3 regions of the Blastococcus deserti genome follow, and region 1 is predicted to be linked to each of the others. Evidence: predicted binding sites of a transcription regulator. Region 1 holds the regulator's gene; each other region holds the start of a gene.

The links. Region 1 encodes LexA, which represses DNA repair genes until DNA is damaged. Its sites were predicted from a motif close to TCGAACANNTGTTCGA; they were not measured.
Region 2: ACFSHS_RS11625 (DUF6504 family protein) is a predicted target of LexA. The motif match lies at 1,244-1,259, and genes of this name have one in related genera.
Region 3: dinB (DNA polymerase IV) is a predicted target of LexA. The motif match lies at 1,239-1,254, and genes of this name have one in related genera.

The regions. Positions count from the first base shown of each region.
Region 1 is NZ_JBHUHP010000030.1:45,837-48,096, reverse strand. Features, by position in the region: gene ACFSHS_RS20115 (LysM peptidoglycan-binding domain-containing protein) at 75-665, opposite strand; gene lexA (transcriptional repressor LexA) at 869-1,627, shown strand; gene ACFSHS_RS20105 (hypothetical protein) at 1,691-2,260, opposite strand, start outside.
Region 2 is NZ_JBHUHP010000010.1:165,384-167,643, reverse strand. Features, by position in the region: gene ACFSHS_RS11635 (DNA polymerase III subunit alpha) at 1-348, opposite strand, end outside; gene ACFSHS_RS11630 (SAV_6107 family HEPN domain-containing protein) at 345-830, opposite strand; gene ACFSHS_RS11625 (DUF6504 family protein) at 830-1,153, opposite strand; gene ACFSHS_RS11620 (YbaK/EbsC family protein) at 1,373-1,909, shown strand; gene ACFSHS_RS11615 (GNAT family N-acetyltransferase) at 1,906-2,260, shown strand, end outside.
Region 3 is NZ_JBHUHP010000010.1:177,715-179,974, reverse strand. Features, by position in the region: gene dinB (DNA polymerase IV) at 1-1,224, opposite strand, end outside; gene ACFSHS_RS11680 (BatC protein) at 1,438-1,698, shown strand; gene ACFSHS_RS11675 (cupin domain-containing protein) at 1,725-2,260, shown strand, end outside.

The sequences.
Region 1 (2,260 bases):
TGTCGGCTCCTCACGCCGGACACCGGGCGGGTGCGGCCGCACGGCCGGGCCGGGAGTGCCGGCGCCGCTTCGGCTCACGGGAGCACCAGGGCCTGACCCGGCAGCAGCTGGGTGCCGTCCAGGCCGTTGAGCTGCTGGATCTCGTCCACGACCGCGCGCACGTCTGCGCCCCCGGCCACGGAGGAGGCGATGGACCAGAGGGTGTCACCCGGGCGCACGACCACGCTGCTCTCCCCGGCCAGGCGCAGACCCTCCGCGCCACCGTTGAGCAGCGGCCCCAGCCAGGAACCGAGGGCCACCCCCGCCGCGACGGCCAGGACCACGGCCAGCCGGCGGGCCCGGCGGGTCAGTCGCACCGCTCCCGCCGGCGCGGGGCCGGGACCAGGATGCCGCCGCGCCGGCGGCCGACCTGCCGACGGCGACCCCGCCGCGATGGCGTGACCACCCGGAGGCGCCACCACCTCTCGCGCCCGGCCGGCCGGGACGACCGGAGGCACGGTCGGCCGGCACACGCCCACCCGGGAGGGGCTCCGTCGCGAGCGGGACACCGGCGGCCGGCGCGCCGGGCCGGCGTCGCCCGCATCGGGCACCGACACCAGCCGGGGCCGCCACGGAACCTGGATCTCCTCGTCGAACTCCAGCACGGCCTGCCGCACGCACCCCATGACCGGTCTCCCCTGCTCGCCACCTGCGCGGATCGTCGAACGCCTGTTCGAATCGAACGGCTGTTCGATGTCTACCGGACAGGTCCGACGAAAGCGACCGGACACGTCGCAACTTCGAACACGTGTTTGATCGACGGGCCGCGACGCGCTACCGTCCGTCCCACGGACACACGCGCTGCGCGAGCGGCGGACGAGGAGGCGACGTGGCGGACAAGAGCGGGAGCTCAGGAGGTCGCAAGGCGTCCGGGGACGCCCCCGCGGGCACCCGAACGGCCGCCGTCCGGTCGTTCCCCGACCGGGGCGCCGACGGTGACGGGCTGACCCAGCGCCAGCGCCGGGTGCTCGAGGTCATCCGCGACTCGATCGACCGGCGCGGATACCCGCCCTCGGTCCGGGAGATCGGCGAGGCGGTCGGCCTGTCGTCGGCGTCGTCGGTCGCCCACCAGCTGTCGGTTCTGCAGAAGAAGGGCTGGCTGCGGCGCGACCCGAACCGGCCCCGCGCGCTCGACGTCCGGCTCCCGGGCGACTCCCCGCACACCGTGGCCCCGATGGTCGAGGTGGGGCTGGGTGACGACGCCCAGACCCCGGCCCCCACCTACGTGCCCCTCGTCGGCCGGATCGCCGCCGGTGGTCCGGTGCTGGCCGAGCAGGCGGTCGAGGACGTCTTCCCGCTCCCCCGCGAGCTCGTCGGCGAGGGCACCCTCTTCATGCTCAAGGTCACCGGTGACTCGATGGTCGAGGCCGCGATCTGCGACGGCGACTGGGTGGTGGTCCGCCAACAGCCGACCGCGGAGAACGGCGAGATCGTTGCCGCCATGATCGACGGCGAGGCGACGGTGAAGACCTACAAGCGTCGTGACGGTCACGTGTGGCTGCTACCGCACAACCCGGCCTACGAGCCCATCCCGGGCGACGACGCCACCGTGCTGGGCCGGGTCGTCAGCGTCCTCCGCCGCGTCTGAGAGAGGACCCCGTCCCTCTCACCGCTCGCACGCTCGCGGCGAGCCTCCGGACGGGGCCACGCCTCAGGGCCTGCGGCGCAGCCTGCCCGCGACCCACACGACGACCGTGGCGACGGCCGCAGCGATCAGGGCCGACGTGATCGGGGACAGGCCCGAGCTGGTGAGATCCGTGAACCTCGGGACGGGGCCGACCGGCGGAGTGGGCGGCGCCGCGACCTCGGTGGCCAGCGGCACCCGGGTCAGGTCGCTGGGCAGACCCTCGCTGGCGACCAGGAGGGCCAGGTTGTCCGCGGTGAAGCTGATCGCCTCGCCCTGTGGCGACTCCGGGAGTGCGATGCGCACCGGCGTCGCGGCCAGTGCACCGACCACGTCGTTGCCGGTCAAGGGCCAGACGTAGGCGTCGGTGTAGGTGCGCAGCGCCAGATGCCGCCCGTCCGCCGCGACCGCCCCTCCGGTGACCAGGAGCTGTCCGGCCTGGCCCACGGGCCCACCCGGCGTACCGGTGAAGGTCAGGTTCACCGTGGCCACCTTCGCCAGCGCGACGGTTCCGCCGTCCACGAGCCCTGCCGCCGGGCTGTACACGCCGCTGGCGCCGAGCACCTCCTTGGTGACCAGGTACGGGGTCCCGTCGGG
Region 2 (2,260 bases), on a different contig from region 1:
CGCGGGGACCCGGCGACCCCTGGTGGGGCGGGTGGGCGAAGGCGCAGCGCGCAGACGTGGTGGCCGGGCGCCGGACTCCTCCCCGCCCAGGGCGTGCGCGAGCGCCGGGGGCACCGTCGCGTCGAGAGCGGGGGCGACGGCGAGGTCGATCCCGAAGATCGGCCGCACCCCGGCCGACCGGCAGGCCAGCGCGAACTTGACCGCCCCGTACAGCCCGTCGCGATCGGTCAGGGCCAGGGCCGGCATGCCGTGCTCGGCGGCACGGGCCACGAGGTCGGCGGGGTGGTTGGCCCCGTACCGCATGGAGTAACCGGAGGCGACGTGCAGATGGACGAAGGGGTCGCTCACCTCCGCGACGTCTTCGGCCGGGTGAACGGCGACCGGGCGGGCTCGGGCGCGGGCAGGCTGCCGTACGGGGCGGCGAGGCAGCTCTCCACGACGGCGAGGAAGGCACCGACGTCCCGGACCAGGTCGTCGGCCTCCCGCTCGGTCACCGCCCGGGAGAGCCCGGCCTCGGCGGCCGCGCGCTTGGCGGCGCCGGCGGCGAAGAAGGTGGCCCACTCCCCCAGCTCGGGGGCGACCTGACCGAGCATCACCCAGGCGCTGCGGGGACGTCGCCGGGCGGGCTCGGGCCGGGTGCGGGCGGCCAGCACCGCGGCGGCGCCGCGCAGGGCCCCCAGGTGGGCCGTGGCATAGCGCTGCCGGGGATCGGTGGCCGCGGCCGCCTCGGCCAGCCCTCGGTGGGCCTGGTCGAGGAGCTGGGTGGCCGCGGCGGGCAGGGCGGGGGGCAGCGGCAGCTGGCCGACAGGAACGGCCCGGGCGGCGCCCATCAGTCGTGCACCCGCACGAGCCACCAGCGGTTGCCCGCGGCGTCCCAGGAGAGGTCGTAGACCCCGGCGAAGCTGGTCCGCGAACGCCCTGCCCGCACCGCCTCGACCCGCCACACCTCCTGGGGGGCGACCAGCTCGGCGGAGGCGCCACCGACGGCGGCGTCCCGCCTCCACCAGGGCGGGGTCTCGACCCAGGAGTCGAGCAGCTCGCCGACGAGGTAACGGGACTGCCCCCGCCAGAACTGCACCGGACCCAGCGGCCCGCGCTCGACCTGGACCTCTTCACCCGCCCGTCCGGTGACCTCACCGAGCACCCGGCTCATGACAGACTCCCCACCTCTCGCCCGTGCCCGCGCCGCTCCGGTCACCGCTCCGGGCGGGGAAGTGCCGGAGAGCGGCGGGAGCGACGCTGTTCGAACGCGTGTTCGAACAGGTCCAAGTAGACCGGACCGGCCCCCGGTCGTCAAGACGGGGAGCACCGTGTCGCCACCCGGTCGGGGACCACGGCGGCACGCCGCCCCGGCCGGTGGCAGGATCGGTCCATGGCCCCGCCGACCACGCCGACGCCGCCGGAACACCCCCGGGTCGCCGAGGTCGCGCGACTGCTCCGCGCCGCCGGTGCCACCGGCGCCGTCCGCCACCTCCCCGACAGCGCACGGACCGCCGCCGCGGCCGCGGCCCAGCTCGGCGTGGAGGTGGGAGCGATCGCCAACAGCCTCGTGTTCGACGTGGGCGGCGACCCGCTGCTCGTGCTCACCAGCGGCGCGCACCGGGTCGACGAGGGGCTGCTCGCCATGTTCCTGGGCGTCCCACGGATCAGCCGCGCGACGCCGGAGTTCGTCCGCCGGCACACCGGCCAGGCGATCGGCGGCGTGGCGCCCATCGGCCACCCCGAGCCGATCGGCACCCTCGTCGACATCGAACTGGCCCGCTTCGACGTGGTGTGGGCCGCCGCCGGGCACCCGCACACGGTCTTCCCCACCACCTACGACGAGCTCCTCCGCCTCACCGACGGGACGGCCGCCGAGGTCGGCACCGGCCCGGCGGCCACCCCTCGCGCCGAGGCGGCCGCGCGATGACCGACACCCGGCCCGCGACCCGCATCGTCGAGCTGCCCACGCCGTGGCTGCGCGAGCACATGCAGGAGGCCCTGACCATCTACGGCCTGGCGATGGGGTACGACTCCGCCGTCGTGGCCGGGCGTTACGGCTACGCCGTCCAGCACACCGAGCGGCCGGGTTTCCGGGCGGTCGGCGCGTTCGCCGAGTCGCCGGACGGGGAGCAGCTGGTCGGGTTCGGCTACGGCTACCTCGTCGCCCCGGGCCAGTGGTGGCACGACCAGGTGCGCGCCGCCCTCGACCGGCGGACGGCGAAGAAGTGGCTGCCCGGCGCCTTCGAGGTCTGCGAGCTGCACGTCCACCCCGACCACC
Region 3 (2,260 bases), on a different contig from region 1:
CACATCCGCGCTGGTCGGCCCGGAACTCCCGGGGCGGGTCACCCGGTGGAGCAGCGTCGCCGGCCGGACCGCGCCGGCGCCGAACCGGCGGGCGGCGCGGTCGGCGGCCAGCTCGGCGTCGCGGCGGCCGCGCTCCCGCGCGCCGAGCTCGAGCTGCTGCGGCGCGGACCCGGCGTCGACCAGCCGCTCGGCCCGCACTCCCACCAGCCGGATGCGCGCCCGGTCGAGCCCGAGCGCGTCGAACAGCCCACGGGCGGTGTCGTACAGCTCCTGACCGACGTCGGTGGGCACGTCCAGGGTGCGGCTGCGGGTGATCGTGGCGAAGTCGGCGAAGCGCACCTTGATGCTCACCGTCCGGGCCAGCCACCCGCCGGAGCGGAGGCGGGCCGCCGTCCGCTCGGAGAGCAGCAGCAGCTCCCGGTGGATGACCGCCGGGTCGTCGACGTCGGTACCGAAGGTCTCCTCGTGGCCGGTGGACTTCTCCGGTTCGTCCGGCACGACCCGCCGCGGGTCGCGTCCCCACGACAGCTCGTGCAGGTGCGCGCCCACCGCCGCGCCCAGCCCGCGCTGCAGGGTCTTCACCGGGACGTGCGCGAGGTCGCCCACCGTGCGCAGCCCCAGCCGCAGCAGCGTCTCCTCGGTCTTGGGACCCACCCCCCAGAGGGCGCCCACCGGCAGCGGGTGCAGGAAGTCCATGACCTCCTGCGGGCGGACGACCAGCAGGCCGTCGGGCTTGGCGCGGGTGGAGGCCAGCTTGGCGACGAACTTGGTGCCGGCCACCCCGACCGAGCAGGTGATCCCCTGCTCGTCGAAGACGCGGGCCCGGAGGTACTCGCCGATCTCGGCGGCGTCGCCCAGCCGGCGGGCGGCGCCGGACACGTCGAGGAATGCCTCGTCCAGCGACAGCGGCTCGACCAGCGGGGTGATCGAGCGGAACAGCGCCATCACCGACCGGGAGACCTCGGTGTACAGCGCCATGTCACCCGGCAGGACCGTCGCCGTCGGGCACAGCCGCAGCGCGCGGGCGGTCGGCATGGCCGCGTGCACCCCGTAGCGGCGGGCCTCGTAGGTGGCCGAGGTGACCACGCCGCGGTTACCGGCCCCGCCGACGATCACCGGGGTGCCGGCCAGCTCGGGGCGCCGCCGCACCTCGACACTTGCGAAGAACGCGTCCATGTCGACGTGCAGGACGCTGCAGCCGGCGGCGCGAGCGGACGGACCCATGACCCCTTCCTGTCTCGAACGCGTGTTCGACGGACGGGAGGACGGTAACGCCCTCGCGGCCCGCCCGGCACCTCGACGCGGCGTCGTGACCGAGCCGTTGCCGACCCGCCGTCGCCGCTGCTCGGAGCGGGTGTGTGGGAGCAGGATGCGTGAGGTACAGCACCGTCCGCGGGCCGTCGGCCGACGGCCCTCGACCGATGTGATCGGAGACCCATGGCCCTCGACGACGATGACATGACCACGCCCGGCGGAGGCGACGGCGGCGCGGACGGCGGTGCCGACAGCGGCGCGGACGGCGGCGCACACGGTCCCGCGGACGGCGGTGCCGACGGCGGCGCCGATGGTGGGGCCGATGGTGGCGCGGACGGCGGCGCCGATGGTGGGGCCGACGGCGGTGCCGATGGTGGTGCGGACGGCGGCGCGGACGGCGGCGCGGACGGCGGTGCCGACGGCGGCGCGGACGGCTCGGCCTGAACGAGGACCCGACCGCGCAGGGCCGGGTGGAGCATGAGCTCCGCCCGGCCCTGCGGCGGTGCACGAACATCGACCCCGACGTCTTCGCCGAGGAGTACTGGGCCCGGCGGCCGCTGCTGACCCGGGCGGAGGACACCGGTTCGGCCTTCACCGACCTGCTCGACCTGTCCGCCGTCGACGAACTGCTCTCCCGCCGCGGGCTGCGGACCCCGTTCCTGCGGATCGCCAAGGACGGCGCCGTCGTCGACGCCAAGCGCTTCACCACCTCCGGTGGCGCCGGCGCCGAGATCGCCGACCAGGTGTCCTCCGACGCGGTGCTGCGGCTGTTCGCCGACGGCAGCACCGTCGTGCTCCAGGGCCTGCACCGGCTCTGGCCGCCGCTGATCGAGTTCGCCGACCAGCTCGCCGCCGACCTCGGTCACCCGACCCAGGTCAACGCCTACATCACCCCGCCGTCCTCGCGCGGGTTCAGCCCGCACTACGACGTGCACGACGTCTTCGTCTTGCAGGTGGCCGGCGAGAAGCACTGGACCATCCACGAGCCGGTGCTCCGCGACCCGCT